Linked DNA regions of Mesorhizobium onobrychidis. Each later gene encodes a partner of the first gene's protein in a complex. Links are inferred from orthologs where the notes say so. Each region holds a gene or a part of one and is shown in the gene's direction. Other genes may lie near its edges. The genes, in order: secY and secA.

What was found.
Region 2: the proteins of secY (region 1) and secA are in contact, whole or in part, in a crystal structure (PDB 3DIN), measured with the Thermotoga maritima proteins. The link is inferred for Mesorhizobium onobrychidis from one-to-one orthologs. Residues at the interface, in WP_004081795.1 of Thermotoga maritima: Glu108, Gly109, Glu110, Glu111, Ala236, Glu237, Arg238, Arg239, Ile240, Thr241, Ile242, Gln243, Tyr244, Ala245, Arg246, Arg247, Val248, Thr249, Gly250, Arg251, Arg252, Val253, Tyr254, Gly256, Ala257, Ser258, Thr259, Tyr260, Leu261, Pro262; in WP_004082002.1 of Thermotoga maritima: Glu261, Ala262, Arg263, Lys300, Ala301, Arg302, Thr303, Ile304, Ile305, Leu323, Tyr324, Asp325, Pro326, Val329, Ser330, Tyr333, Ile336, Lys340, Phe345, Val349, Glu363, Phe364, Tyr374, Ser375, Gly376, Gly377, Glu393, Ile395, Thr482, Ser483.

What each region holds. Positions count from the first base shown.
Region 1 is NZ_CP062229.1:4,544,923-4,559,529, reverse strand. Bases 10,915-13,860 are described here. They hold secY (preprotein translocase subunit SecY), read left to right. Parts: upstream 10,915-11,690; coding sequence 11,691-13,031; downstream 13,032-13,860. Other genes in these bases: rpsM (30S ribosomal protein S13), read left to right, coding at 13,839-13,860; IHQ72_RS22590 (adenylate kinase), read left to right, coding at 13,028-13,639; rplO (50S ribosomal protein L15), read left to right, coding at 11,024-11,497; rpmD (50S ribosomal protein L30), read left to right, coding at 10,915-11,001. Outside these bases: fusA (elongation factor G), read left to right, coding at 1-335; tuf (elongation factor Tu), read left to right, coding at 402-1,577; rpsJ (30S ribosomal protein S10), read left to right, coding at 1,641-1,949; rplC (50S ribosomal protein L3), read left to right, coding at 2,044-2,790; rplD (50S ribosomal protein L4), read left to right, coding at 2,790-3,410; IHQ72_RS22685 (50S ribosomal protein L23), read left to right, coding at 3,407-3,700; rplB (50S ribosomal protein L2), read left to right, coding at 3,724-4,557; rpsS (30S ribosomal protein S19), read left to right, coding at 4,574-4,852; rplV (50S ribosomal protein L22), read left to right, coding at 4,855-5,244; rpsC (30S ribosomal protein S3), read left to right, coding at 5,244-5,969; rplP (50S ribosomal protein L16), read left to right, coding at 5,997-6,410; rpmC (50S ribosomal protein L29), read left to right, coding at 6,424-6,624; rpsQ (30S ribosomal protein S17), read left to right, coding at 6,636-6,875; rplN (50S ribosomal protein L14), read left to right, coding at 6,958-7,326; rplX (50S ribosomal protein L24), read left to right, coding at 7,339-7,653; rplE (50S ribosomal protein L5), read left to right, coding at 7,646-8,224; and 8 more genes. UniProt on the Escherichia coli protein: The central subunit of the protein translocation channel SecYEG. Consists of two halves formed by TMs 1-5 and 6-10.
Region 2 is NZ_CP062229.1:1,566,103-1,581,055, reverse strand. Bases 5,160-8,451 are described here. They hold secA (preprotein translocase subunit SecA), read left to right. Parts: upstream 5,160-5,518; coding sequence 5,519-8,251; downstream 8,252-8,451. Other genes in these bases: IHQ72_RS07770 (hypothetical protein), read right to left, coding at 8,397-8,451; IHQ72_RS07780 (peptidylprolyl isomerase), read right to left, coding at 5,160-5,267. Also shown: IHQ72_RS07810 (hypothetical protein), read right to left, coding at 38-391; IHQ72_RS07805 ((deoxy)nucleoside triphosphate pyrophosphohydrolase), read right to left, coding at 512-934; IHQ72_RS07800 (GNAT family N-acetyltransferase), read right to left, coding at 931-1,710; bifunctional glutamate N-acetyltransferase/amino-acid acetyltransferase ArgJ, read right to left, coding at 1,710-2,951; IHQ72_RS07790 (putative antibiotic biosynthesis monooxygenase), read right to left, coding at 3,069-3,299; IHQ72_RS07785 (TetR/AcrR family transcriptional regulator), read left to right, coding at 3,412-4,062; more of IHQ72_RS07780, read right to left, coding at 4,353-5,159; more of IHQ72_RS07770, read right to left, coding at 8,452-8,570; IHQ72_RS07765 (NAD(P)-dependent oxidoreductase), read left to right, coding at 8,973-9,923; IHQ72_RS07755 (lipopolysaccharide biosynthesis protein), read left to right, coding at 10,809-12,209; IHQ72_RS07750 (GNAT family N-acetyltransferase), read left to right, coding at 12,209-13,489; IHQ72_RS07745 (GIY-YIG nuclease family protein), read right to left, coding at 13,756-14,052; IHQ72_RS07740 (hypothetical protein), read left to right, coding at 14,251-14,859. UniProt on the Escherichia coli protein: Required for protein export, interacts with the SecYEG preprotein conducting channel.

The sequences.
Region 1 (14,607 bases):
TCGAAATCGCTGGCCGTGCCTGCTTCCGTGAAGCGGCGCCCAGGCTTGGCGTGCAGTTGCTCGAGCCGATCATGAAGGTCGAAGTGGTGACGCCGGAAGATTATGTCGGCAGCGTCATCGGCGATCTGAACGGCCGTCGCGGCCAGATCCAGGGCCAGGAAGCCCGTGGCGTGGCGGTGGTTATCAACGCGATGGTGCCGCTCGCCAACATGTTCAAATACGTCGACAACCTGCGCTCGATGAGCCAGGGCCGCGCGGCCTACACGATGCAGTTCGATCACTACGAGCCGGTGCCGACCGCGGTCGCTCAGGAAGTCCAGAAGAAATACGCGTAACCAGAACGGGTTGCAGCGCTAACTTAATTCAAAGCCCGCACGGGCGAGCAGGAATGGAGACATCACATGGCAAAAGGTAAATTCGAGCGTACAAAGCCTCATGTGAACATCGGCACGATTGGCCACGTCGATCACGGCAAGACGTCGCTGACGGCGGCGATCACCAAGTATTTTGGCGAATACAAGCGCTACGACCAGATCGATGCGGCGCCCGAGGAAAAGGCGCGCGGCATCACCATCTCGACGGCGCATGTCGAGTACGAGACGGCCGCCCGCCACTACGCCCATGTCGATTGCCCCGGCCACGCCGACTATGTGAAGAACATGATCACCGGTGCCGCGCAGATGGACGGCGCGATCCTGGTCGTGTCGGCCGCCGACGGCCCGATGCCGCAGACCCGCGAGCACATCCTGCTGGCCCGTCAGGTCGGCGTGCCGTCGATCGTGGTGTTTTTGAACAAGGTCGACCAGGTCGACGACGCCGAGCTGCTCGAACTGGTCGAGCTCGAGGTGCGCGAGCTGCTGACCAAGAACGAGTTCCCCGGCGACGACATTCCGATCGTCAAGGGTTCGGCGCTTGCCGCGCTTGAAGACTCCGACAAGAAGATCGGCGAGGATTCGATCCGCGAATTGATGGCTGCGGTCGACGACTACATCCCGACGCCGGTTCGTCCGCTGGACAAGCCGTTCCTGATGCCGATCGAGGACGTGTTCTCGATCTCGGGCCGTGGCACGGTGGTGACCGGCCGCGTCGAGCGCGGCGTGGTCAAGGTCGGCGAGGAGCTCGAGATCGTCGGCATTCGTCCGACCACCAAGACGACCTGCACGGGCGTCGAGATGTTCCGCAAGCTGCTCGACCAGGGCCAGGCCGGCGACAACATCGGCGCGCTGCTGCGCGGTGTCGACCGTGAAGGTGTCGAGCGCGGCCAGGTTCTGGCCAAGCCGGGCACGGTCAAGCCGCACAAGAAGTTCGTCGCCGAAGCCTACATCCTGACCAAGGACGAAGGTGGCCGTCATACGCCGTTCTTCACCAACTACCGTCCGCAGTTCTACTTCCGCACGACGGATGTGACCGGCATCGTGTCGCTGCCGGAAGGCACCGAGATGGTGATGCCGGGCGACAACATCACCGTCGATGTCGAGCTGATCGTGCCGATCGCCATGGAAGAGAAGCTGCGCTTCGCCATCCGTGAAGGCGGCCGCACCGTCGGTGCCGGCATCGTCGTCACCATCAAAGAGTAATTTGGACTTAAACCGATCTGTCGCGGGCGCTGCCCGCGCCGCGCCAGAACAAGGAAGTGACGCATGAACGGACAGAATATCCGCATCCGCCTGAAGGCGTTCGATCACCGGGTGCTTGACGCCTCGACGCGGGAAATCGTGTCGACGGCCAAGCGCACCGGCGCCAACGTCCGCGGCCCCATTCCGCTGCCGACGCGGATCGAAAAGTTCACGGTCAACCGGTCGCCTCACGTCGACAAGAAGAGCCGCGAACAGTTCGAGATGCGCACGCACAAGCGTCTCCTCGACATCGTCGATCCGACCCCGCAGACGGTCGACGCTTTGATGAAGCTTGATCTTGCCGCCGGTGTCGACGTCGAGATCAAGCTCTAAGGAACCAGAGAGGCGGGGCGACCCGGAACTCTGAAGGAACAAGAGGCGTGGAGGGGCGACAGCCCCGACAGGGAACTCTAAAGGAATTGAACCGATGCGTTCAGGTGTGATTGCAAAAAAGGTGGGAATGACCCGCATCTACAACGATGCCGGGGAACATGTTCCCGTCACTGTTCTCCAGATGGAGAACTGCCAGGTCGTGGCGCAGCGCACGCAGGAGAAGAACGGCTATACCGCCGTCCAGCTCGGCGTTGGCCTTGCCAAGGTGAAGAACACGTCGAAGGCGATGCGCGGCCATTTCGCGACCGCTTCCGTCGAGCCGAAGGTCAAGGTTGCCGAATTCCGTGTCTCCGCCGACAACATGATCGATGTCGGCGCCGAGATCACCGTCGATCATTTCGTCGCCGGCCAGAAGGTCGATGTGACGGGAACCACGATCGGCAAGGGTTTCCAGGGCGTTATCAAGCGGCACCACATGGGCGGTGGCCGCGCGACCCACGGCAACTCGGTCTCGCACCGTACGCACGGCTCGACCGGCCAGCGCCAGGACCCGGGCAAGGTGTTCAAGGGGAAGCATATGGCCGGCCACATGGGTGACACCCGCGTCACCACGCAGAATGTCGAGGTCGTCTCGACCGACGCCGATCGCGGTCTGATCCTGATCCGCGGCGCGGTTCCCGGTTCGAAGGGCGCCTGGATCCTGGTCCGTGACGCGGCCAAGGTTGCGCTGCCGGCCAATGCGCCGAAGCCCGCCGCAATCCGCGTCATTGCAGCCAGTGATGGCGCCAAGAACGATGCCCCGGCCACAGTAGATGCCCCGGCCACAGAGGGAGCGGAATAATGGACCTCAAGATCACAACGCTTGGCGGCAAGGACGCCGGCAAGGTGAAACTCTCCGAGGAGATTTTCGGCCTTGATCCGCGCGAGGACATCCTGCAGCGCGTCGTGCGCTGGCAGCTTGCCAAGAAGCAGCAGGGCACGCACAAGACCAAGGGTCGCGCCGAGATCGCCCGCACCGGCGCCAAGATGTACAAGCAGAAGGGTACGGGCCGCGCCCGTCACCATTCGGCACGCGCTCCGCAGTTCCGCGGCGGCGGCAAGGCCCACGGCCCGGTCGTCCGCAGCCACGAGCACGACCTGCCGAAGAAGGTGCGTGCGCTGGGCCTCAAGCATGCTCTCTCGGCCAAGGCCAAGAGCGCGTCGCTCATCATCATCGACGAACTGATGCTGACCGAGGCCAAGACCAAGGCGCTGATCGCGAATTTCGCGACGCTGGGCCTGTCCAACGCCCTGCTGATCGGCGGCGCCGAGCTCGACAAGAACTTCAAGCTGGCGGCGACGAACATCCCGAACATCGACGTGCTGCCCATCCAGGGCATCAACGTCTACGACATTCTGCGCCGCGGCACGCTGGTCCTTTCGAAGGCCGCCGTCGAGGCTCTCGAGGAGCGCTTCAAATGACCGACCTTCGTCACTACGACGTGATCGTCTCGCCGGCGATCACCGAAAAGTCGACCATGGCTTCCGAGCAGAACCAGGTCGTCTTCAACGTCGCCAAGAAGGCGTCGAAGCCGGAAATCAAGGCTGCCGTCGAAGCGCTGTTCGGCGTCAAGGTGATGGCCGTGAACACGCTTGTCCGCAAGGGCAAGATCAAGCGCTTCCGCGGCACGATCGGCCGCCAGAGCGACGTCAAGAAGGCGATCGTGACGCTGGCCGACGGCCAGTCGATCGACGTCGCGACGGGTCTCTGAGCAAGACCGCGAGGACAACAAACATGGCACTGAAAAAATTCAACCCGATAACGCCGAGCACCCGCCAGCTGGTCATCGTCGATCGCTCGGGCCTCTACAAGGGCAAGCCCGTCAAGGGCCTGACCGAAGGCCTGACTAAGTCGGGCGGCCGTAACAATTACGGCCGCATCACGGCCCGCTTCATCGGCGGCGGTCACAAGCGTACGTACCGCATCATCGACTTCAAGCGCCGCAAGTTCGACATTGTCGGAACTGTCGAGCGTATCGAATACGATCCGAACCGCAGCGCCTTCATCGCGCTGATCAAGTATGACGATGGTGAGCTGTCCTACATCATCGCCCCGCAGCGCCTTGCTGCCGGCGACAAGATCGTGGCCGGCGAAGCGGTCGATGTGAAGCCGGGCAATGCGATGCCGCTGGCCTCGATGCCGGTCGGCACGATCGTCCACAACATCGAGCTGAAGCCGGGCAAGGGCGCCCAGGTTGCCCGTTCGGCTGGCGGTTATGCCCAGCTCGTCGGCCGTGACCAGGGCATGGCGATCCTGCGCCTGAATTCGGGTGAGCAGCGTGTCGTCCACGGCTCGTGCATGGCCACTGTCGGCGCCGTGTCCAACCCGGACCACGGCAACATCAATGACGGCAAGGCAGGCCGCACGGTGTGGCGGGGAAAACGTCCGCACAATCGCGGCGTGACCATGAACCCGGTCGACCATCCGCATGGCGGCGGCGAAGGCCGCACCTCGGGTGGCCGCCATCCGGTTTCGCCTTGGGGCAAGCCGACCAAGGGCAAGAAGACGCGGTCCAATAAGGCGACCGACAAGTTCATCCTGCGCTCGCGCCATCAGCGCAAGAGCTAAGAAGAGGTAACGCCAAGTGACTCGTTCGATTTGGAAAGGCCCCTTCATCGACGGCTACCTTCTCAAGAAGGTGGACAAGGTTCGTGAAGGTGGTCGCAATGAGGTGATCAAGATGTGGAGCCGTCGCTCCACCATCCTGCCGCAGTTCGTCGGCTTCACCTTTGGTGTCTACAACGGCCAGAAGCACGTTCCCGTTTCGGTGAACGAGGACATGGTCGGCCACAAGTTCGGTGAATTCGCTCCGACCCGGACCTATTACGGTCATGGCGCGGATAAGAAGGCGAAGAGGAAATAATCATGGGCAAGGCCAAAGCTCCGCGCAGGCTTGCTGATAACGAAGCGCGCGCCGTGTTGCGCACGATCCGTATCAGCCCGCAGAAGCTGAACCTGGTTGCCGCGCTGATCCGCGGCAAGAAGGTCGCGACAGCGCTTTCCGATCTCGAATTCTCGGCCAAGCGGATTTCCGGCACGGTCAAGAAGACGCTGGAATCGGCGATCGCCAACGCGGAAAACAACCACGACCTCGACGTCGATGCGCTGATCGTGGCGGAAGCCTATGTCGGCAAGTCGATCGTCATGAAGCGGTTCCATGCCCGTGGCCGTGGCCGCGCCAGCCGTATCGAGAAGCCGTTCTCGCACCTCACGATCGTCGTTCGTGAAGTCGAAGAAAAAGTGGAGGCCGCATAATGGGCCAGAAAATCAATCCGATCGGTCTGCGTCTCGGCATCAACCGCACCTGGGATTCGCGCTGGTTCGCCAACACCGGCGAGTACGGCAAGCTGCTGCATGAGGACATCAAGATCCGCAAGTATCTTGAGAAGGAACTCAAGCAGGCCGCGATTTCAAAGGTCGTGATCGAGCGTCCGCACAAGAAGTGCCGCGTCACCATCCATGCGGCGCGTCCGGGCCTGATCATCGGCAAGAAGGGCGCCGACATCGAGAAGCTTCGCAAGAAGCTGATGGAGATGACGAAGTCCGAGACGCATTTGAACATCGTCGAAGTGCGAAAGCCCGAGATCGACGCGACGCTGGTCGCCCAGTCGATCGCCCAGCAGCTCGAGCGCCGCATCGCGTTCCGCCGCGCCATGAAGCGCGCCGTGCAGTCGGCCATGCGCCTCGGTGCCGAAGGCATCCGCATCAACTGCGCCGGCCGTCTCGGCGGCGCCGAGATCGCGCGCATGGAATGGTACCGCGAAGGTCGCGTGCCGCTGCATACGCTGCGCGCCGACGTCGACTACGGCACGGCCGAAGCGCACACCGCCTACGGCATCTGCGGCGTCAAGGTCTGGGTGTTCAAGGGCGAAATCCTCGAGCACGACCCGATGGCTTCGGAGCGCCGCGCCACCGAGGGCGATCATGCGCATGGCGGTGGTGGTGAGCGCGAACGCGGTCGCCGTCGCGAAAACGCCTGAGACAGTTGAGAATTTGGAGTTAGAACGATGCTGCAGCCAAAGCGCACAAAGTTCCGCAAGCAGTTCAAGGGTCGTATCCACGGTGCCGCCAAGGGTGGCACCAATCTGGATTTCGGCGGTTTCGGGCTGAAGGCGCTTGAGCCGAACCGCGTCACCGCGCGCGAGATCGAGGCGGCCCGCCGCGCGATCACCCGCGAGATGAAGCGCGCCGGCCGCGTCTGGATCCGTATCTTCCCGGACGTGCCGGTGACCTCGAAGCCGACCGAAGTCCGCATGGGCAAGGGCAAGGGCGCGGTCGATTACTGGGCGGCGCGCGTCAAGCCCGGCCGCATCATGTTCGAGATCGACGGCGTCAATGAGGAAACCGCCCGTGAGGCGCTGCGTCTCGGCGCGGCCAAGCTCTCGGTCAGGACGCGCTTCGTACAGCGCATTGCAGAATAAGGACGGGTTGATCATGAAAGCCGAAGACATCCGGACCAAGACCCAGGACCAGCTGACCGACGACCTGGCCAGCCTGAAGAAGGAGCAGTTCAACCTGCGCTTCCAGAAGGCCACCGGCCAGCTCGAGAAGACCGCGCGCGTGAGGCAGGTCCGCAAGGACATTGCGCGTATCAAGACCATCGCTGCGGAAAAGTCCGCGGCCAAGAAGGCTTAAGGACGAAAACCATGCCAAAGCGCATTCTGCAGGGCACCGTCGTCAGCGACAAAAACGAGAAGACGGTTGTCGTCAAGGTCGAACGGCGCTTCACGCATCCCGTGATGAAGAAGACCGTGCGCATGACCAAGAAGTACAAGGCGCACGACGAGAACAACGCCCACAAGGTCGGCGATCAGGTGTTCATCCAGGAATCGAAGCCGATTTCCAAGGACAAGCGCTGGACCGTAGTGTCTTCGGACCAGGCCTGATCAGGGCGAACGAAACGAATTTTGGACAGACCGGGGAAGGGTGAAGAACCCGTCCCGTTAGAAGAGAAGAAGGCGGCCAGTCATGATTCAGATGCAAACAAACCTCGACGTCGCGGATAATTCCGGCGCCCGTCGTGTCATGTGCATCAAGGTGCTGGGCGGCTCGAAGCGGAAATACGCTTCCGTGGGCGACATCATCGTGGTGTCGATCAAGGAAGCCATCCCGCGCGGCCGCGTCAAGAAGGGCGATGTGATGAAGGCGGTCGTGGTTCGCACGGCCAAGGACATCCGCCGTCCGGACGGCAGCGTGATCCGTTTCGACAAGAACGCAGCCGTTCTCGTCGACAACAAGAAAGAGCCGATCGGCACGCGTATCTTCGGACCGGTTCCGCGCGAACTCCGCGCCAAGAACCACATGAAGATCATCTCGCTCGCGCCTGAAGTGCTGTAAGGAGCCGGACCAATGCAGAAGATTAGAAAAGGCGACAAGGTCGTCGTGCTGGCCGGCAAGGACAAGGGCCGTTCGGGCGAAGTCCTCTCGGTACAGCCGAAGGAAGACACCGCGCTGGTGCGCGGCGTCAACATGATCCGTCGTCACCAGAAGCAGTCCCAGTCCCAAGAGGGCGGGATCATCACCAAGGAAGCGCCGATCCAGCTGTCGAACATCGCGCTGGCCGACCCCAAGGATGGCAAGCCGACCCGCGTCGGTTTCATCTTCCAGAAGGACGGCAAGAAGGTGCGCGTCGCCAAGCGCTCGGGAGAAGTCATCAATGGCTAAGGCTCAAACCAAGCAGGCGACTGCCCAGAACACGCCGCGCCTCAAGCAGGTCTACAACGAGACCATCCGCAAGGCGCTGCAGGAGCAGTTCGGCTACGAGAACGAGATGCAGGTTCCGCGCATCGACAAGATCGTGCTGAACATGGGCGTCGGCGAAGCGACCGGCGATTCGAAGAAGCCTTCGATCGCGGCGGAAGATCTTGCGCTGATCGCCGGCCAGAAGGCCGTCGTCACGCACGCCCGCAACTCGATCGCCGGCTTCAAGGTCCGCGAAAAGATGCCGATCGGCGCCAAAGTCACGCTGCGCAAGGAACGCATGTACGAGTTCCTCGACCGCCTCGTGAACATCGCGCTGCCGCGCGTCCGCGACTTCCGCGGGCTCAATCCGAAGAGCTTCGATGGCCGTGGCAACTATGCCATGGGCATCAAGGAACACATCGTGTTCCCGGAGATCAACTACGACAAGGTTGATCAGATCTGGGGCATGGACGTCATCGTTTGTACGACTGCGAAGACGGACGACGAAGCCAGGGCATTGCTCAAGGCCTTCAACTTCCCCTTCCGCCAGTAACGGCAGCGAGAAAAGGAAAAATCTGAAATGGCAAAGACCAGCTCAGTCGAGAAGAACAACAGGCGCCGCAAGCTTGTGGACCAGTACGCTGCCAAGCGTAAGGCTCTCAAGGCGATCATCATGGATCAGTCCAAGCCGATGGAAGAGCGCTTCCGCGCTCAGCTGAAGCTTGCGGCACTGCCGCGCAACTCGGCCAAGATCCGCATCCGCAACCGCTGCGAAGTCACCGGACGCCCGCGTGCCTACTATCGCAAGCTCAAAGTATCGCGCATCGCGCTTCGGGATCTCGGCAACAATGGCCAGATCCCGGGCCTGGTCAAGTCGAGCTGGTAAGGAGGACATAACATGTCATTGAGCGATCCTCTCGGCGATATGCTGACCCGCATCCGCAATGCCTATGGCCGCAAGAAGTCGAGCGTTTCGACGCCGGCCTCGCGCCTGCGTACCCGCGTCCTCGACGTGCTGAAGGCGGAAGGCTATATCCGCGACTACAGCCAGACCGACTTCGACAACGGCAAGTCCGAAATCGAGATCGAGCTGAAGTATTTCGACGGTGCGCCGGTCGTGCGCGAAATCGCCCGCGTCTCGAAGCCGGGCCGTCGCGTTTACGTTTCGGCGAAGTCGATCCCGCACGTCGCCAACGGCCTCGGCATCGCCATCCTTTCGACACCGAAGGGCGTGATGGCCGACCACGAAGCGCGTGAACAGAATGTCGGCGGGGAAATCCTCTGCCAGATCTTCTGATCTGGAGCGCGATCCCGAACCGAACCACGCAGTGAAAAGTGGAACCCGGCTTTCGGACAAGATCACGCTCGAAACAGAGACCTGAAACAAGAGAAGTGACGAGGACAACAAAATGTCTCGTATTGGAAAGAAACCCGTTTCGCTGCCGCAGGGCGTGACCGCGACCGTCGACGGCCAGACCGTCACGGCGAAGGGCCCCAAGGGTGAGCTGAAGTTCGTGGTGAACGACGAAGTGCTGGTCAAGATGGAAGGCAGCGAGATCGCTGTCCAGCCACGCGACCAGACCAAGACCGCCCGTTCCAAATGGGGCATGTCGCGCACGCAGATCGTCAACATCCTGCAGGGCGTCAAGGACGGTTTCGAAAAGAAGCTTGAGATCACCGGCGTCGGCTATCGCGCCGCCATGCAGGGCAAGAACCTGCAACTGGCGCTCGGCTTCAGCCATGACGTCGTCTACGAAACGCCGCAGGACATCACGATCACCGTGCCGAAGCCGACGGAAATCACCGTGACCGGCATCGACAAGCAGAAGGTCGGTCAGGTTGCTGCCGAGATCCGCGAATATCGCGGTCCCGAGCCGTACAAGGGCAAGGGCGTCCGTTACGCTGGCGAGAAGATCGTCCGCAAGGAAGGCAAGAAGAAGTAATTTCAACGCCGCGGGGAGCGGTCGCGGGAGGCTTGTCCTACCGCACAGGGTTGCCCCCGTATTTTGAAGGCAAGGAACTGATATCATGGGCTCGAAAGAATCCACACAACGCCGCGCTCAGCGCGTCCGCCGCCAGATCAAGAAAGTCGCGGGCGAGCGTCCGCGTCTGTCGGTCCACCGCACGTCGAAGAACATCTACGTCCAGGTGATCGACGACGCCAAGGGCCACACCATCGCTGCCGCCTCGACGCTGGAGAAGGACCTCAAGGGTTCGCTCAAGACCGGTGCAGACACTGCCGCCGCTGTGGCAATCGGCAAGCTGATCGCCGAGCGCGCTTCGAAGGCCGGCGTCAAGGAAGTCGTCTTCGACCGCGGACCGTACATCTATCACGGCCGCGTCAAGGCGCTGGCCGAGGCCGCCCGTGAAGGTGGCTTGAGCTTCTAAAGCATGATCCCGAACCGGAGGTCAGCGCAGCAAAAAGTTGCAGACTTTTCGGATAAGATCATGCGAAGGGAAAAATGAGTTTCGCCCCCGGCAACCCACAGAGGTGCCGGATATCATCATCAACCGTGCTTCCGGAAAAAAACAAGGAACAGGATATGGCACAGGAACGTAGGGATGGCGGCCGCGGCCGTGATCGCGAAGAGCGCGACGACGGCATGGTGGACAAGCTCGTCCACATCAACCGCGTCGCCAAGGTCGTCAAGGGCGGCCGCCGCTTCGGCTTTGCAGCACTCGTCGTCGTCGGCGACCAGAAGGGCCGAGTCGGCTTCGGTCATGGCAAGGCGCGCGAAGTGCCTGAGGCGATCCGCAAGGCGACCGAATCGGCCAAGCGCGACATGATCTTCGTGCCGCTGCGCTCGGGCCGTACGCTGCACCACGACGTCGAAGGACGCTGGGGTGCCGGACGCGTTCTGCTGCGCGCTGCCAAGCAGGGTACCGGCATCATCGCCGGCGGCCCGATGCGCGCCGTCTTCGAGACGCTCGGCATGCATGACGTGGTCGCCAAGTCGATGGGTTCGTCGAACCCGTACAACATGGTTCGCGCCACCTTCGACGCGCTGAAGAGCCAGATGCATCCCAAGGATGTGGCTGCTGCGCGCGGCATCAAGTATTCGACCCTTCAGGCCCGCCGCGGCACCGCCGTTGCGGCCGAAGAATAGTCGACGCTGACCAGGGATTTTGACCATGGCCAAGAAATCAACCAAGACCATCACCGTCGAGCAGATCGGTTCACCGATCCGCCGGCCGAAGGAGCAGCGCGCGACGCTGGTCGGCCTCGGCCTCAACAAGATGCACAAGCAGCGCACGCTGGAGGACACCCCCTCCGTGCGCGGCATGATCGCTGCCGTCCAGCATCTCGTCCGCGTCGTGGACGAGGGCTGAACCAGAGCGCAGGAGAACTCAGATGAAACTCAACGATCTGCGTGACAAGGACGGCGCGACGCATTCTAAGAAGCGTCTCGGCCGCGGCATCGGTTCCGGCTCGGGCAAGACCGCTGGTCGCGGCGTCAAGGGCCAGAAGGCCCGCTCCGGCGTCGCCGTCAACGGCTTCGAGGGTGGCCAGATGCCGCTCTACCGGCGCCTGCCGAAGCGTGGCTTCAACAACATCTTCGCCAAGAGCTTTGCCGTCGTGTCGCTGGCCCGCATCCAGGCCGCGCTCGACGCCAAGAAGCTCGACGCCAAGACGACCGTGACGGCCGAAGCGCTGGTCGCGGCCGGCGTCATCCGCCGCGTCAAGGACGGCGTGCGCATCCTCTCGGACGGCGACATCAAGGCCAAGCTCGCCTTCGACGTGGCCGGCGCCTCCAAGGCTGCCATCGAGAAGATCGAAAAGGCCGGCGGTTCGGTGAAGCTGCCGGAACAGGCAGCCGCCGAGTAACGGCGATTTGAAGCCGCGATCGGCAAGAGTGGGACACGTTTCGCTTTCGATTTGCGCTTTGATCCGATCAATATGGCGGCCGCGTCAACGCGGCCGCTTGCATGTTTGCAGTCCGGAGCTTATCTCGTGAGCTTCGGTGACACGCGCCGCCTGAGTTGCGGGCCATCGAGCGTGACCAAGCGGAGAATCAGGCATGGCTTCGGCTGCTGAACAACTAGCCTCGAATCTGAATTTCTCGGCCTTCGCCAAGGCGGAGGATCTGAAGAAGCGCATCTGGTTCACCATCGGCGCGCTGCTCGTCTACCGCCTCGGCACCTATATCCCGCTGCCCGGCATCAATCCCGACGCTTTCGCCCAGGCCTTCTCGTCGCAGAGCAAGGGCGTGCTTGGCATGTTCAACATGTTCGCCGGCGGCGCCGTGGAGCGCATGGCGATCTTTGCCCTCGGCATCATGCCCTATATCTCCGCTTCCATCATCATGCAGCTGATGACCTCTGTCATCCCGTCTCTGGAGGCGCTGAAGAAGGAAGGCGAGCAGGGCCGCAAGGTCATCAACCAGTATACCCGCTACGGCACCGTGCTTTTGGCACTGGTCCAGGCCTACGGCATTGCGGTCGGACTGGAAGGCGGCAACGGCATCGTCAGCGATCCCGGCATGTTCTTCCGCATCTCGACCGTCATCACGCTGGTCGGCGGCACCATGTTCCTGATGTGGCTCGGCGAGCAGATCACCGCCCGCGGCATCGGCAACGGCATTTCGCTGATCATCTTTTCCGGCATCGTCGCCGGGCTGCCGCAAGCCATCTCCGGTACGCTGGAACTTGGCCGCACCGGCGCGCTGTCGACCGGTCTGATCCTGGCGATCATCGTTCTTGCCGTCGTCGTTATCGCGCTGATCGTGTTCTTCGAGCGCGCCCAGCGGCGCTTGCTGATCCAGTATCCGAAGCGCCAGGTCGGCAACCGCATGTTCCAGGGCGACACCTCGCACCTGCCTCTCAAGCTCAACACGGCCGGCGTCATTCCGCCGATCTTCGCCTCTTCGCTGCTGTTGCTGCCGGCGACGGTCGCAGGCTTCTCGCAGACGACCAACATGCCTGCCTGGGCCAGCACCGTCCTGGCGGCACTCGGCCATGGCCAGCCGCTCTACATGGCGTTCTATGCGGCGATGATCGTGTTTTTCGCCTTCTTCTATACGGCGATCGTCTTCAACCCGAAGGACACCGCCGACCAGCTCAAGAAGCATTCGGGTTTCATTCCGGGCTACCGTCCGGGCGAGCGCACCGCCGATTACATCGACTATGTTCTCACCCGCATCACCGTCGTCGGCGCCATCTATCTGGTGCTGGTGTGTCTGCTGCCCGAGTTCCTGATTTCAGCGACTGGCGTACCATTCTACCTCGGTGGCACATCGCTTCTGATCGTGGTCAGTGTAACGCTCGATACGGTGGCGCAGATTCAGGGTCACCTGATCGCGCACCAGTATGAGGGCCTGATCAAGAAGTCGAAGCTGCGCGGGGGGAAGAAGGCCAGATGAGGTTGATATTGCTTGGGCCGCCAGGGGCGGGCAAGGGGACACAAGCACAAAGACTGGTAGAAAAATACGGCATACCCCAACTCTCCACGGGGGATATGCTGCGCGCTGCTGTCCAGGCCGGCACCGAAGTCGGCAAGCGCGCCAAGGCGGTGATGGATGCTGGCGAACTGGTTTCCGACGCCATCGTCAACGCCATCGTGGCCGAGCGCATCGATCAGGCCGATTGCGCAAAGGGTTTCATCCTTGACGGATATCCGCGAACCTTGGTGCAGGCGGACGCGGTTGAATCGATGCTCTCGGATCGTGGCCTCACTCTCGACGCTGTCATTGAGCTTGTCGTTGACGACAAGGCGCTGGTTGGTCGAATCGGCAAGCGCGCCGAAGAGGCCAAGGCCGCGGGTCTGCCGGTACGCAAGGACGACAATCCAGCGGTGTTCGAAGAGCGCCTGAAGGAGTACTATAAGAAAACGTCGCCGCTGATCGGCTACTACTATGCCAAGGGCAAGCTGAGGGGTGTCGACGGCATGGCCGACATCGACGCGGTGACGCGACAGATCGAAATGGTGCTCACGGCGACGACCCAGCAGGTTGGCCAGGCGGCCAGCTAGAGAATTGAACGATTGCGCTTGACGGGAGCGGTTCGCTGGGGTATGGCGGCCCGTCTTCCTATCAGGCACGAGGCTTGCTTGCCCGCAAGGGCAAGGCAGCCACTTTGAACTGGAAACTCCCGCATGGGCCGGCCTCCACCGGACGCGGGGCAACTTTGATAGCGCCGGCTTGTCCGGCCCACATGGAGAAGAGAAGAACATGGCTCGTATAGCCGGCGTCAACATTCCGACCAACAAGCGCGTCGTCATTGCGCTTCAGTACATTCACGGCATTGGCAAGAACTTCGCCCAGGAGATCGTCGACAAGGTCGGCATCCCGGCCGAGCGCCGCGTCAACCAGCTGACCGACGCGGAAGTGCTGCAGATCCGCGAGACGATCGACCGCGACTATCAGGTCGAGGGCGATTTGCGCCGCGAAGTGTCGATGAACATCAAGCGGCTCATGGACCTCGGCTGCTATCGCGGCCTGCGTCATCGCCGCTCGCTGCCGGTTCGCGGCCAGCGCACGCATACCAATGCGCGCACCCGCAAGGGCCCGGCCAAGTCGATCGCCGGCAAGAAGAAGTAATTTAGGGGAATATGGGAGTAGGGCAGTAGGGCAGTATGTAATACGGCGCGGGCGTCCGCGGCCAAGACATACTCCCCTACTGCCATATTCCCCTACTCCCTTACCAGGTGGAGCCGCTGGCATTACGGCGGTGTAGAGATCAACTGAAAGGACCATCATGGCCAAGGAAGCCACACGTGTTCGCCGTCGCGAACGCAAGAATATTTCGTCGGGCGTTGCCCACGTCAACTCGACCTTCAACAACACGATGATCACCATCACCGACGCGCAGGGCAATTCGATTGCCTGGTCGTCGGCGGGAGCCCAGGGCTTCAAGGGGTCTCGCAAGTCGACCCCGTTTGCTGCCCAGATGGCTGCCGAGGACGTTGCCAAGAAGGCCCAGGAACACGGCATGCGCATG
Region 2 (14,953 bases), 3.0 Mb from region 1 along the record:
GGCTTAACAGGCGATGAAACGACCGCTTTAAACCATCTCAGCAGTCGCCGCTGCGCTTGCCATTGTCGCGTATCACGCAGATCGAACTGGGCAGCGGCTGCAGCACGCTCCTGCGCAGCGTGTAGGTAACACGACGGCCGATCGAGCCTGTGCTTCCAATCGAGCCTGTGCTCCCGACCGATCCTGTGCTCATTCCGTCGGGGCCGCCGGCAAAATGGTCGCGGGCGGACTGCAATCGCGTCCGGCTGTCGAGGAAGGGCGTCGCGATCAAGGCCAGCGCCACCGCGGCCGAGCCGAACAGCAGCGTGATCCGCAATATGCCCATGCCGGCATGGACAGCGCTGAAGCTGCGGTCGGGTCGGATCGATTCCCAGTCCCTGTCGAGGCTCATGCAACCGCCCTCCGGCGAAGGCCTGAACACGGCCTTCCCTTCGATTTTCTATGCCGTCAATTTCTCACAGCGAGATAAATCTTCCATTAACGCTATCTAAATCGGGCAGTGACGGCACAATCACAGAAGATCGATGAGGAACTGGATCAGCGGCGCGTCGGCCGGCGGCATCGGAAAATCGCGCATCTGGCGCGGCCGCACCCATTTCAGCACCTGCCCCTCCTTCGGCTGCGCGATGCCGCGGAAGCGACGACAGACGAACAGCGGCATCAGCAGGTGAAAATCATCGTAGGAATGGCTGGCGAAAGTGAACGGCGCCAGGCAGGGAATATCGGTCTCGATGCCGATCTCCTCGTACAACTCACGGATGAGGCATTCTTCCGGCGTCTCGCCGGGCTCGACCTTGCCGCCCGGAAACTCCCACAGGCCGGCGAGTTGCTTGCCTTCGGGCCGCTGCGCCAAAAGCACGCGGCCGTCGGTATCGACCAGCGCGCAGGCTGCGACCAGGAGCAGGCGCTTGCCGACAGGGTTCGGGCCGGTCATGCGCCGGGCGGCCGGCGATAATGGTAACGATAGACTTCGTCGAACCCGAGCGAACGATAAAGCGCCAGCGCCGGCGCATTGTCGGCCTCGACCTGCAGCCAGGCTTCCCGGGCGCCGCGCAGCCGTGCCCATTTCAGCGCGGACAGGATGAGGTGGCGGCCGTGGCCCTGGTTGCGTACCGATCTGTCGGTGGCGATCTCGAACAGTCCGGCAAGATCGCCATCATGGACGCAGATCAGCGTCGCCAGCGGTTCGGTGCCCTTTTCGAGCGCGAACAGCCCGGCTTCCGGCTGGATGGCGCCGATGATCTCCGACAGACCCGGCCGCAGCGACACATCCGAGCCGCTTACCTTGAGCGACGCGCCGATGAAGCGGCTGATGTCCTTCAGCGGGATCTGGTCCATGGCAGCGTCGAGCTGGGCGTCTGCCAGCGGCAGCCGCATCACCAGCGATTCGTCGAATGTGCTCCAGCCTTCGCCGTCGAGATGTTTGGAAAGGACCGGCCCCGACAGCGGCGATATGCGGAAGGTCAGCGGCCTGCCATAGGCGTCGAAACGGCGGCTGGCGCGGCCGATGCGCTCGGCAATGTGCTGGATGTCGCCGGGATCGAGCGGGTTGACCGAATTCAGCCGCTTGGCCGGATGACCCGCCGTCAGCCGCACCACCCAGGTGCCGTCATAATGGACCGCCGCCGCCGGCCAGGCGCGAAAGCCGGCCGCCTCATAGCGGCGCACGATGGCAAGCACGCTTGCCGGATGTCTGGAAACCAACGCCATCAGCTCCGATAATCGCCGTTGATGGCGACATACTCCTTGGTGAGGTCGCAAGTCCACACCGTCGCCTTGCCGCGGCCGATGCCGATATCGGCATGGATGCGGATCTCGTCGCGCCTCATGTAGGCCGATGTCGCCTCCTCGGAGTAGGCGGCGTCGCGCTCGCCCTCATGCGCCAGCCTGATATCGCCGAACCAGATCGACAGAAGGTCGCGGTCGGCCGGTTCACCGGCCTTGCCGATGGCCATGACGACGCGACCCCAATTGGCGTCCTCGCCGGCGACCGCCGTCTTGACCAGCGGCGAATTGGCGATCGACAGCGCGATGCGCTTGGCCGAGCGGGCCGATTTCGCGCCGGTGACGGTGACCTCGACCTGTTTTCGCGCGCCCTCGCCGTCGCGCACCACTTGCAGCGCCAGCGATTTCAGCACCTTGCCGAGCCCGCGGCGGAAGGCGCCGAGGCGCGCATCCCCGGCATCGGTGATGTCAGGCGCGCCGCGCCTGGATGCCGTGCCGGTGGCGAACATCAGCAGCGTGTCGCTGGTCGAGGTGTCGCTGTCGACAGTGACCGCATTGAAGGTCTTGGCCGTGCCGCGAGACAAAAGATCCTGCAGCACGGGGGCTGCGATCGGCGCATCGGTGGCGATGAAGGAGAGCATCGTCGCCATGTCGGGCGCGATCATGCCGGCGCCCTTGGCAATGCCGTTGATGGTGACGTCGGCGTCGCCGAGTTTTACCGTCGCGGTCGCCAGTTTCGGATAGGTGTCCGTGGTCATGATCGCCTTGGCGGCTTCGGTCCACAGATCCGGCCTGCCGGCCTTGACCAGTCCGGCGAGCAGATGGCTGAACTTGCCGGCATCCAGCGGCTCGCCGATGACGCCGGTCGAGGCCAGAAACACCTCGTCCGGCGTGCAGCCCGCAGCCTTGGCTGCAGCCTCGCCGGTCATTGCCGTGGAGGCTCGGCCCTTGTTGCCGGTGAAGGCATTGGCGTTGCCGGAATTGACGACCAGGACGCGCGCCTTGCCCTGCGCAAGATTCTGCCGGCAGAAATCAACCGGCGCCGACGGGCATTTCGACCTGGTGAACACGCCGGCGACCGTGGTGCCGGCATCGAAGACCATGGTCAGCAGATCGGTGCGGTTCTTGTACTTTATCCCGGCCTCGGCGGTGGCGATGCGGACGCCCTCGATGTCAGGCATTTTAGGATATTTTTTCGGCGCGAGCGGCGAAATCGTGGCTGACATGAAGACCTCGGGCGGGAAAATCGCAAGGGAACGCCGGTTTGCCCGATAGCGGGCGCCGGCGCAAGGGCGTTTTCCCGACCGTTGCGGACAACACCGAACTGCCGCATCACGCTTCCCTCATTGGGCAGGATTGAGGAACTTCCGGAACGTCTTCTGCACGCCCGGAATGAGGCCCCAGATCATGATCGCGACCATCAGCGGGGCGATGACCAGCGTGCGCTGCCAGATCTCCCACTCTTCGGTCAGCGGGAACACCACGTAGAGGATCGCGGTTATCAGCGGATAGACGCCGGCAAGCACCAGCAGGGCAAAGCGGGGGCGCGAGAAGCGGGCGGCGGTCGAGGTCATTGGGTCTCTCCTTATCGTTACGAAACGTTCCGTTATATGAAACGGGCCGTTCCGTTTCGTCAAGAGGTCGTATATGCATGCTGAGGAAACTTGCCGATAAGGAAAAAAGCAGATGGCTGAGGAAGCAGATCGGGCTCGCAAATCAACTGGGGCGAGGCGCAATCCCGACAGCGCCGACGCCATTCTCGACGCCGCCGAGGCGGTGCTGGTCGAGGCCGGTTATTCCGGCTTCTCGATCGAAGCAGTGGCGCGGCGGGCGCGCGCTGGAAAGCCGACGATCTATCGCTGGTGGCCGAGCAAGGCCGCTTTGCTGTTCGACGTCTATCAGCGGCTAAAGCGCGTCGAGAACCCCGACTCCGGAAACCTCGAGGATGATCTCGTCGGCTTCCTGAAGAACCTGTTCTCGCACTGGCATGAAACATCGTCAGGCAGCGTCTTCAGATCGCTGATCGCCGAGGCGCAGTCGGATGCGACCGTGGCCGCCGTGCTTGTCGAATACACGAAAGGACGCCATGCCCATACCGGCCAGATGATCGAACGCGCCAAGGCAAGAGGCGAAGTGGCGGCCGACGTCGATGCCACGCTCGTCGCCGACCTGGTCGCCTCCTTTGCCTGGACGCATCTTTTGACCAATCGCCTCGACGAAGACGAAACGACGCTGCGCAGGGCGGTTGGCTATGTGTTGAAGGGCATAGCCGCTGACGATGCCGGCTCGGTCGACGCCGCGGCGGTCCGGCGGAGGCGTCGACGCATTGTAGGATAGGGCGCTCTCGACGCCGCGCTTCTTCCCTACTCCCCTTGTGGGAAAAGGTGGATTGGCGCGCAGCGCCAAGACGGAAGAGGGGTGCTGGCCGGAGCGCTGTCGGTGCCAAGCTGGAACACCCCTCATCCGACCGAGCGGAGCCTGTCCTCGGGCTTGCCGGAGGCAAGACCCGTAGGCTCGGCCACCTTCTCCCACAAGGGGAGAAGGGAAGACCTGACGCAACGCCCATAAAGTGGCGGGCAAACTCAAACCTGAACCGACTGCCCTGCTTGCCCCAGCCTCACGTTGGACTACTTGGTGTTTTCCAGCGCGTCGACCGTCTTCTTCAGCTTCTCGTCCGGGATCTCGACTTTGGCCTCGGCGCGCAGCGACTTGACCAGCGCGATATATTTGTCGCGGATGACCGCCTGACGGGCCTGGTCCTTGACCTGGTCGAAGGCCGGCGGCTGCTTGGCGCGCTTGTCCTCGACCTGGATGACATGCCAGCCGAACTGCGACTGCACCGGCTGCTCGGTGTATTTGCCGACCGCCAGCGCGAAGACCGCCTTGTCGAACTCCGGCACCATCTGGCCGGGTCCGAACCAGCCGAGATCGCCGCCGCTGGTCTTGCCGCTCGGATCGCTGGTGTGCTCGTTGGCGAGTTTCTGGAAATCGGCGCCGCCGTCGAGCTGCTTGATGATCGCATCGGCCTCTTCCTTCGACTTCACGAGGATGTGACGGGCATGCACCTCGTTGGTCGGCGGCGTGTTGGCGATTTCCTGGTCGTAGCGGGCGCGAACCTCGGCATCCGTAACCTTGCCGACGACATCCTTCTCGACCATCTCGCCATGCAGGGCGCGCTGCTGCAGGAACGCCATGCGGCGCTGGAAGTCTGGATCCTTGTCGAGGCCGGTGGTGACCGCCTGGGCGGCCATGACCTTGATCTCTATCGCCGCCGAAAGTGCTGCGGCGCGGCGCTGTTCGGGCGGCATCTGCGCGAACTGCTGCGACAGCTCGCCTTCGGCAAGCGCAAGGTCTGCCTCGGTCAGCGTCTGGCCGTTGATCGTGGCGACCACGCCGTTCGGATCGACCGGCGCGGCCGGTTGGGCCGGGGCTGGTTGGGCAGGCGCGGCGTCCTGCGCCATCAGTGGCGACAGCGACAAAGCCGACAGCCCGAATGCCAGGCCGAGGCTGGCGAGCGACGCGCGGCGGAACAATAAGGACATACGATTAACTCCAATAGGGGATAGCTAGAGCAGGATGGCTTCCAGACCAGCCAGATTGTGGCGGAATTTGGCACGGTCGTCAGGGCGAGCGCGCCGTTGACATCGATTGAGCCCCCTCTTATCTGTCCAACGACTTTGCGTCCAGAACCGTTTTCCGGGCGCTTTTTGCGTTTGTCCGCGTTTCACGTGGATTTGATGGGGCCGCCGGCACCCGTCGCAACGACTTGGAATGCTATCGAAAGGACCATTGAATGGTCAGTTTTGGCGGTCTCGCCCGTAAGGTTTTCGGCTCCTCCAACGATCGCCGGGTCAAGTCGACCCGACCGCGCGTCGAAGCGATCAACGCCATGGAAAACGAGATGCGGGCGCTCTCCGACGCCGAGCTGACGGCCCGCACGGAAAAATTCCGCCAGGACGTTGCCAACGGCGCCAGCCTCGATGATCTGCTGGTGCCGGCCTTCGCCACCGTGCGCGAAGCGGCGCGCCGCGTGCTCGGCATGCGCCCGTTCGACGTGCAGCTGATCGGCGGCATGGTGCTGCACAATGGCGGCATCGCCGAGATGCGCACCGGCGAGGGCAAGACGCTTGTCGCCACGCTGCCCGTCTATCTCAACGCGCTCGCCGGCAAGGGCGTCCATGTCGTCACCGTCAACGACTACCTTGCCACACGCGACTCCGAATGGATGGGCCGCGTCTATAAATTCCTCGGCCTTACCGTCGGCGTCATCGTCCATGGCCTGTCCGACGAGGAACGCGCCGCCGCCTATGCCGCCGACGTCACCTACGCCACCAACAACGAGCTCGGCTTCGACTATCTGCGCGACAACATGAAATTCGAGCGCGCGCAGATGGTGCAGCGCGGCCACAGCTACGCGATCGTCGACGAGGTCGACTCCATCCTGGTCGACGAGGCGCGCACGCCGCTGATCATTTCCGGTCCGCTCGAGGACCGCTCGGAAATGTACAACACCATCGATGCCTTCATGCTGAAGCTCGAGCCGGCCGACTACGAGATCGATGAGAAGCAGAAGACCTCGATCTTCACCGAGGAGGGCACCGAGAAGCTGGAGAACCTTTTGCGCGACGCCGACCTGCTCAAGGGCGAGTCGCTCTACGACGTCGAGAACGTCGCCATCGTCCACCACGTCAACAATGCGCTGAAGGCGCACCAGCTGTTCCAGAAGGACAAGGACTATATCGTGCGCAACGGCGAGATCGTCATCATCGACGAATTCACCGGCCGCATGATGCCCGGCCGCCGCTATTCGGAAGGCCTGCACCAGGCGCTCGAGGCCAAGGAGCATGTGGCGATCCAGCCGGAGAACCAGACGCTCGCCTCCGTCACCTTCCAGAATTATTTCCGCCTCTACAAGAAGCTCGCCGGCATGACCGGCACGGCGCTGACCGAGGCCGAGGAATTCGGCAACATCTACAATCTCGACGTCACCGAGATCCCGACCAATCTGCCGGTCATCCGTATCGACGAGGACGACGAGGTCTACCGGACCGTCGAGGAGAAATACAAGGCGATCGTCAAGGAGATCAAGGAAGCCCGCACCAAGGGCCAGCCGACGCTGGTCGGCACCACCTCGATCGAGAAATCCGAGCTGCTGGCCGCGCGCCTGCGCAAGGAAGGCTTCACCGACTTCGAGGTGCTGAACGCCCGCCACCACGAGCGTGAGGCGGCGATCGTCGCCCAGGCCGGAAAACCCGGCGCCATCACCATTGCGACCAACATGGCCGGCCGCGGCACCGACATCCAGCTCGGCGGCAATGCCGACATGCGCATCGCCGAAGAGCTTGGCGATATGCCGACTGGCCCCGAGCGCGAAGCCAGGGAAAAGGCAATCCGCGACGACGTCGCCCGGCTGAAGGAAAAGGCGCTCGCCGCCGGCGGCCTCTACGTGCTCGCCACCGAACGCCATGAAAGCCGCCGCATCGACAACCAGTTGCGCGGCCGCTCAGGCCGCCAGGGCGATCCCGGCCGCTCAAAGTTCTTCCTGTCGCTGCAGGACGATCTGATGCGCATCTTCGGCTCCGAGCGCATGGACGGCATGCTGCAGAAGCTCGGCCTCAAGGAAGACGAGGCGATCATCCACCCCTGGATCAACAAGGCGCTGGAAAAGGCGCAGAAGAAGGTCGAGGCGCGCAACTTCGACATCCGCAAGAACCTGCTGAAATATGATGACGTCTCGAACGACCAGCGCAAGGTGGTGTTCGAGCAGCGCCTCGAGCTGATGGACGGTGAGGGCCTCTCCGAGACCATCGCCGAAATGCGCGAGGGCGTCATCGACGAGATCGTCGCCAAGGCCATTCCCGAAAACGCCTATGCCGAGCAGTGGAACGTCGCCGGCCTCAAGGCCGAGGTCGCCGAATTCCTCAATCTCGACCTGCCGATCGAGGACTGGGTCAAGGAAGAGGGCATTGCCGAGGACGACATCCGCGAGCGCATCAGCCAGGCCGCCGAAACTGCCGCCAAGGAGCGTGCCGAGCGCTTCGGCCCCGACGTGATGACCTATGTCGAGCGCTCGGTGGTGCTGCAGACGCTCGACCATCTGTGGCGCGAGCACATCGTCAACCTCGATCATCTGCGCTCGGTCGTCGGCTTCCGCGGCTACGCCCAGCGCGACCCGCTGCAGGAATACAAGGGCGAGGCGTTCGAGCTGTTCCAGGCTATGCTCGGCAATCTGCGCCAGGCCGTCACCGCGCAATTGATGCGTGTCGAGCTGGTCCGCCAGGCCGCCGAAGCGCCGCCGCCCGAGGCGCCCGATATGTTCGGCAGCCATCTCGACGGCACCACCGGCGAGGACGATTTTAACGGCGGCGAGACCGGGCTTCTGGTTCGCCAGGAGACCAACGCCATCGTCGCCCCCGAAAACCGCGACCCAAACAACCCCGCCACCTGGGGCAAGGTCGGCCGCAATGAGGCCTGCCCGTGTGGTTCAGGCAAGAAGTACAAGCATTGCCATGGGGCGTTTGCGTAAGCTTGCCTTCGCCCCGTTCACGGGGAGAAGGTGCCGGCAGGCGGATGAGGGGCGGCGCCGGCGTTCGCGGTTAGCCAATCTCCCCACCTGAGGGGGAGATGGCCGGCAGGCCAGAGGGGGCGCTGTCCCGCCGGCGTATCCGTTATTACGCCGCTTTCGGCCGCTCCATTTCAGCCTCGAGCTCGAACTTCAACTGCGCGGCCTCTTCCTCCGGCAGCCAAAGCACCATCTGGGGCACGATCTTGCGGTAGAGCCGAGTGCTGTCCTGATCCCAAGGCAACGTCTCCGCGCTGCGTGCCTCGGCGATAAGCCTGTGCAATCGCGCGCGCACCCGGTCCGGATCGCCGTGACAATAAACGGTCGGCGCATCCCATCGTAAGCGTCCGGCGTCCTACGCGGCTTGAGCGTTACGAGGACGCATTCGAGCTCAGAAGAAAGTTGCCAGACTACTTCATCGACTCGACCTTCTACGGAGCCGCGATGCTCGCGGAACTCGGTCGCCTTGACGAGGCGCGACAATGGGCCGAGCTGGCTGTTGCAAGGCCAGCACCCTGGAGGCGCAAGGCAGGCGAAGAAGACGTGCATTCAAATTATGCTCGAAAACAACCCCTACCGCAGCCCGGAGGACCAGCAGCATTTCGCAGATTCATTGCGCAAGGCCGGTGTGCTAGAATAGGCGGGAATATGCATCCGATCATTGCCTGTATCTTGGAGGTGCGAAGTGTCGGGCCAACCCATTACCGTTCTGATGGTCAATGAGTATCCTGACTACATCGACGCCAAAGTGTGGGCTGCTGAGCTGAAGAATCGTGTGCCGCAGCTGGAGTTCAGGCTTTGGCCAGACGTCGGGAACAAAGGAGACATAGATATAGTGCTGATCGACAAAGGCGCCAGTCCTGGCTTTTTCGACGCGATGACAGGACTGCGCGCCGTCGTCTATTTGGGGGCAGGTGTCGACGGTATTGATCTCCAAAGCTTTCCAAAGAGTGTTTCGCTCATTAGGCTCGCAACGCGTGAGCAGGCTTCGGAAGTGGTGCAGTACATCGTCCTTCGCGTTCTCTGCCAGCAACGGCATGTTGCGGAGTACATGAGTCAGCAAGCCCGCAAGATTTGGAGTCCGATCGCGCCGCGGAAGGTCTCCGAGACAAGAATTGTTGTGCTGGGTGCGGGCCGGATCGGTGGCTGGGCCGCAAAGCTGTTTGCGGACCTGGGCTACGACACTGCTGTCTGGTCTCGTCACCAGAAGACGCTTCCTGGCATACAGAGTTACTTTGGCCGTGCCCAGCTTGCGGACGCACTCACACTCCGGGACTACGTTATCTGTTCACTTCCCCTGACTGGTGACACTCGTGGGATACTGAACTCCAGTGCCTTTGGAAAAATGAAGCGAGGTGCCTACCTCGTGAATGTCGCCAGGGGCGCGCATGTCAACGAAGCCGACCTGATCCGCGCTCTCGACGAAGATCAGCTTTCTGGTGCTTGCCTTGACGTGTTTCAGCGTGAACCGCTGGAGGCCTCATCGCCACTGTGGAATCATCCCAAGGTGACCATCACACCTCATGTCGCGAGCTTCTGGGTGGATTCTGGAATCGACCAGGCCGCCGATCTCTGCGGTCAAGTCGCAAGAGGAGAGCCTCTGTCCAACAAGATCGACCTCGAACTGGGTTACTAACTCGAGGTAAGGGCCTCACCCCGAGACACGCAGAGCGGAGTGACCAGCCCCCACCGAGTGGTCCAGGGAGAATGTTAGTGTGGCCTTGGCTGCTGCGCCAAAGGCAGCATGGCCGGCGGAGTCGGTTGGGTAAGCGCAGCCGGCCATGCGGTTAGGCAGCCGAGCGCCTGCTGACGAAGCTCTCCAAGGTGACGATCGCTTACCACCTAGTGGCTGCCCTGCGGGATTTTGTCCGTAATTTCACATTTCATCTCTTCGCTGGCCGCTTTCCATCGGTTTCCATGTAGCGCTCCCATTTACGCGGGTGTCATTGTGGCACTGCTGTTCGATTGGCCGGCAATCTACCCAGTGCTAGCCGCGTGTTTGGCCGTGGTTATTGTCAACCCGCGGCGTAGAATCCTAAACGCCAAAAAGAGGCGCGACAGATACTATCGATCTTGATGCCGCATGCTCCACGGCAACAATTCGTCAATCCTATTGATCGGATGGTCGGCGATGCGAGCGAGGACGTCGCGAAGATAGGATTCGGGATCGAGACCGTTGAGCTTCGCGGTTTCGATCAGCAACAGGATCGCAGCGGCGCGCTCGCCGCCCTTGTCCGATCCGGCGAACAACCAGTTCTTGCGGCCGAGCGCGATCGGCCGGATCGCACGGGCTCCGGCAACTCCCGGCGTTCGCTCGCCCTCATAATGCCACCGGTATGACGAGCGCGCGTTGCCGCGCACCGGCGCGCCGCCCTCCGCTATGGCTCCGGGTGTTCGTCGCTCGAGAAGCCCAAATCGTTGGCTTTCGTCCGCTGCGCGGATCGCTCCCCACCCAACCGTTTCTTAATGTGTTCTCGTTAGACGCAGAGCCAGAAAAGAGGCGGAAAACGGAGAGTAGTGGGTGCGCTTTTCCGCGGCGACGACAGCCGGGCGGTTCCTGCCGCAGCGCCTTGCGCTGCGCGTAAAGCCGCTGCTTGGCCGTATCGATGCCGTGCTGTTCACCGCCGACGAGCGCGGCGAGGCCGGCCGCATGTCGCTGATCGCCTTTTCCATCCGCATCATCAGCGCCGTCATCGCCTTCGTCAGCCAGGTGCTGATGGCGCGCTGGATGGGCTCGTTCGAATACGGCATCTTCGTCCTCGTCTGGGTGACGATGGTCATCGTCGGCAATCTCGCCTGCCTCGGCTTCCACACCTCGGTCATCCGCTTCATTCCCGAATACCGCGAGCGCAACATGCTGGCCGAACTGCGCGGCATCGTGCTGACCAGCCGCCTGTTCGTGCTGGTTGCCTCGACGGCGATCGCCGGGCTGGGCGCGCTCGGCGTCTGGCTGCTCTCGCCCTTTATCGAAAACTACTATGTCGTGCCGTTCATGCTCGGCCTCATCTGCATGCCGATGATCGCCATGTCCGACCTGCTGCAGGGGCTGGCGCGGGCCAACTCATGGGCGCTGTTTGCGCTGGCGCCGACCTATCTGGTGCGGCCGGTGCTGATCCTGGCGCTGATGGCGCTGATGCTTCTGGTCGGCTTTGCGCCCGACGCCAGGACGGCGATCTTCGCCTCGATCGCCGCCGCCTATGCCACCACGCTCGGCCAGCTCATCGGCGTCACGGCGCGCATCGACAAAAACATCCCTGCCGGGCCGATGAAGCTGCATTTCGCGCAGTGGTTTTTCGTGTCGCTGCCGATCTTCCTGGTCGAAGGCTTCTTCTTCCTGCTTACCAATGCCGACGTGCTGATGGTCGGCGCCTATATGAATCCCAACGACGTCGCCGTCTATTTCGCCACGGTCAAAACGCTGGCTCTGGTGCATTTCGTCTATTTCGCGGTCAAGGCGGGCGTCGCCCAGCGCTACGCGCAATTCACCCATGGCGAGCCGGAAAAGCTCGCCGCCTTCGCCCGCGAAACGGTGTCGTGGACGTTCTGGCCGTCGCTGTTGATGGCGCTGCTGGTGCTGGTGCTGGGCGAGCCTATGCTGAGCCTGTTCGGGCCTGAATTCGTTGCCGGCTATCCGCTGTTGTTCCTGCTGGTCTTCGGCGTCGTCGCCCGCGCCGCCGTCGGCCCCTGCGAAAGCCTGCTCACCATGAGCGGCAACCAGAACATCTGTGCCGCCGTCTACGCCATGACGCTGGCCTTCAACATCGGCCTCAATGTGGTGCTGATTCCGCTTTTCGGCCTGTGGGGCGCGGCAATGGCCACCGCCTTTGCCATGATCTTCGAGGCCGGCGCGCTGTCCTTCACCGTCTGGCGCAGGCTCGGCATCGTCATGGCCATTTTCGCAGCTGCCAGAGGAGCCGCGTAATGGCCGCCATCCCGTTGCTCGAGGAAACCAGCGGCGGCCCGGCCGGCGCCATGGTGTCCGGCCTCGCCGGGCTCGCCCGCGAAGCCGATCCCGCCCATCTCGAACTCTTGGCCAACGACCGGCCAGAGCGCAAGCTGGCGATCTACCCGGCCTCCGCCGGCTTCGACCTGGTCGAGGAACTCGGCTATCTCTGCACCCGCACGATCGAGCCCAACGTCTTCTTCAACCCGCGCTTCCTGGCGCCCGCCATGCCGCGGCTGGAAGACCGCGAGGTGCGGCTGGCGGTCATCCGCGACGGCGACGAATACCGCAACCGGCTGCGCCTGCTGGTGCCGTTCTCGATGGAGCGGCCGGCGGTGCCGCTCGGCGTGCGGGTCATGCGCACATGGTCGAGTCCGTTCGGCCCGATCGGCACGCCGCTGGTCGACCGTGACGATCCCGTCGGCGTCATCGAGGATTTCTTCTCGATGCTGTCGCGGCCGCATCTCAAGCTGCCGAAAGTCTTTGTGCTGCCCGACATCCGGCTCGACGGCCCGGTTGCCAGCCTGCTGGCGACGGTCGCCGAGACGCGTGGCCTGACGCTGGTCACCACCGGCAAGGCCGAACGCCCGATGCTCGAAAGCGAGATCGACGGCGATGAGTATCTGAAGGCCTCGCTGCGCTCGCACCACTATCGCGAGTTCCGCCGCCTGAAGCGCCGCCTCGTCGACCTCGGCAGGCTGGAGCATCTGGTGGCGCGCGGACCGGAAAATATCCGACATGCCATTGAACGCTTCCTGACGCTGGAAGCAGCAGGCTGGAAAGGCCGCGAGCGCACCGCCATGGCCATCGACCGCTACCGCGCCGCCTTCGCCCGCGAGGCCGTGCACCGGCTCGCCGAACAGGATCTGTGCCGCATCCATTCACTGACGCTCGACGACCGCACCATCGCCAGCCTGATAGTCTTCGTCGAGGCCGGCGTCGCCTACACCTGGAAGACGGCCTATGACGAGACGCTCGCCGCCTATTCGCCGGGCACGCTCTTGATGATCGAGGTGACCAGGCAGCATCTCGACGATCCCAACATCATGATGACCGATTCCTGCGCCGTGCCCGACCATCCGGTGATGAGCCGGCTATGGACGGAGCGCAGGCCGATCGGCACGCTGGTCATCGGCCTGACGCCGGACGCCGACCGCCTCGCCCGCCAGGCGGCGTCGCAGCTTCACCTCTACCGCGAAACCCGCAACATGGCGCGCCTGCTGCGCAACCGGATGAAGAGCCTGTTGGGGCGGCGGTAGGCTTGGTGGTTCTGCTAAGGGCCTAGTTCCTCGACAGGCCGGGCCAATCAACAGCGAACGTCGATAACTCCTGTCAGTGGCAAATCGCAAACCTCTAGGATTAGCCGAAGCCATTTCATCCCAGGGCGGAGCAAGGAGCGAAGCGACGCGGCGCAGACCCTGGGATCCATGCCGTTACCTGGCGGCAGTGCTCCTGCGGACCAGAACCGAACGCTTCCACCCGGTCCCGCGAAAAAGCTCGAACCATTCTGGATTGGTCTTCTCGATCAGGGTCGATCTTCCATTGGCCAACGCTTCAGCGACGTCTCGCGCTGGATGGCATCGCGAATGTCGAAATGTTCTTCGTACCAGACCAGACGCTGCACGCCGCAGCGGCTGGTGCAGATCGTGCCACGCTTCTGGCTCGCGGTCAGTAGGCATAGCGTCGTTCTGAGCCGCTGCATTCTTCGGCTGATTTCACGGAATGGATCCCAGGGTCTGCGCCGCGTCGCTTCGCTCCTTGCTCCGCCCTGGGATTGTTTGAGAAGGATCAGGTAGTCTGGCGGCCGGAACTGCGGGCTCACAAACAAACCCGCAGTTCCGGCGGCAGGCGACCGTCTACATTCCTTTTCAGGCTCAGTCGAAGAACCAAATCCCTTGTGGACCTAGGTCGTGAGGATTAATTCTCCCAAGCAGCGGAAAGGATTAGCATCGGCGATCGGCCGCGCAACCAGCATCATTGCCACCTTGCACGGCCAGAACAAAAAAACTGGGAGGAATGCATGACGAAAACAACTCGCTTCAGGCGTCGCAGTATTCTCGCTTTGATCGGTCTTATTGGCGGCTGTCTGAACGCGGCTGCAGTTCAGGCCACCGAGCCCAACAAGGCCGACATCGATGCCCTGAAACAATCGCTATCCAAGTACGAAGACTACAAGGCCGCCATCCGCGACCTGTATCTGTCGACGGTCGGATGCGTTTACTACAGCGGCGAAAAGGTGGCTGGAGCTATGGACTACCCGAAGGGCGCGATGGGCATTCATTTCGTCAACGTCGCGAGCGTCAGCCCGACACCAGATCCGACGCGCCCCAATGTCCTTATCTATGAGCCGGTCGACAACGGCTTGCGCCTGGTCGCCGTGGAATGGCTCGTGCCCTTGACGCCCGACACCAAGGAGCCGCCGACACTCTTTGGACAGACATTCCAGGGGCCGATGGAGGGGCACTATCCGCTTATTCCGAAGGAATTCTACCACTACGATCTTCACGCCTGGCTGTTCAAGGACAACCCGCTCGGAATGTTCAGCCCGACGAACCCTGACGTGAAATGCGACAATTACGCGTTTCCGATGCCGGAGCAGCCGACCAAGATGGTGCCGGGGCCGATGTAATAGCGACTTAGGCTACGCAATCCGGAAGGTGTCAGGAAGGCCCGGGCTCAATTGCAGTTATCCCAGTGCGCCTGGGATAACCTCCCACCGAGCT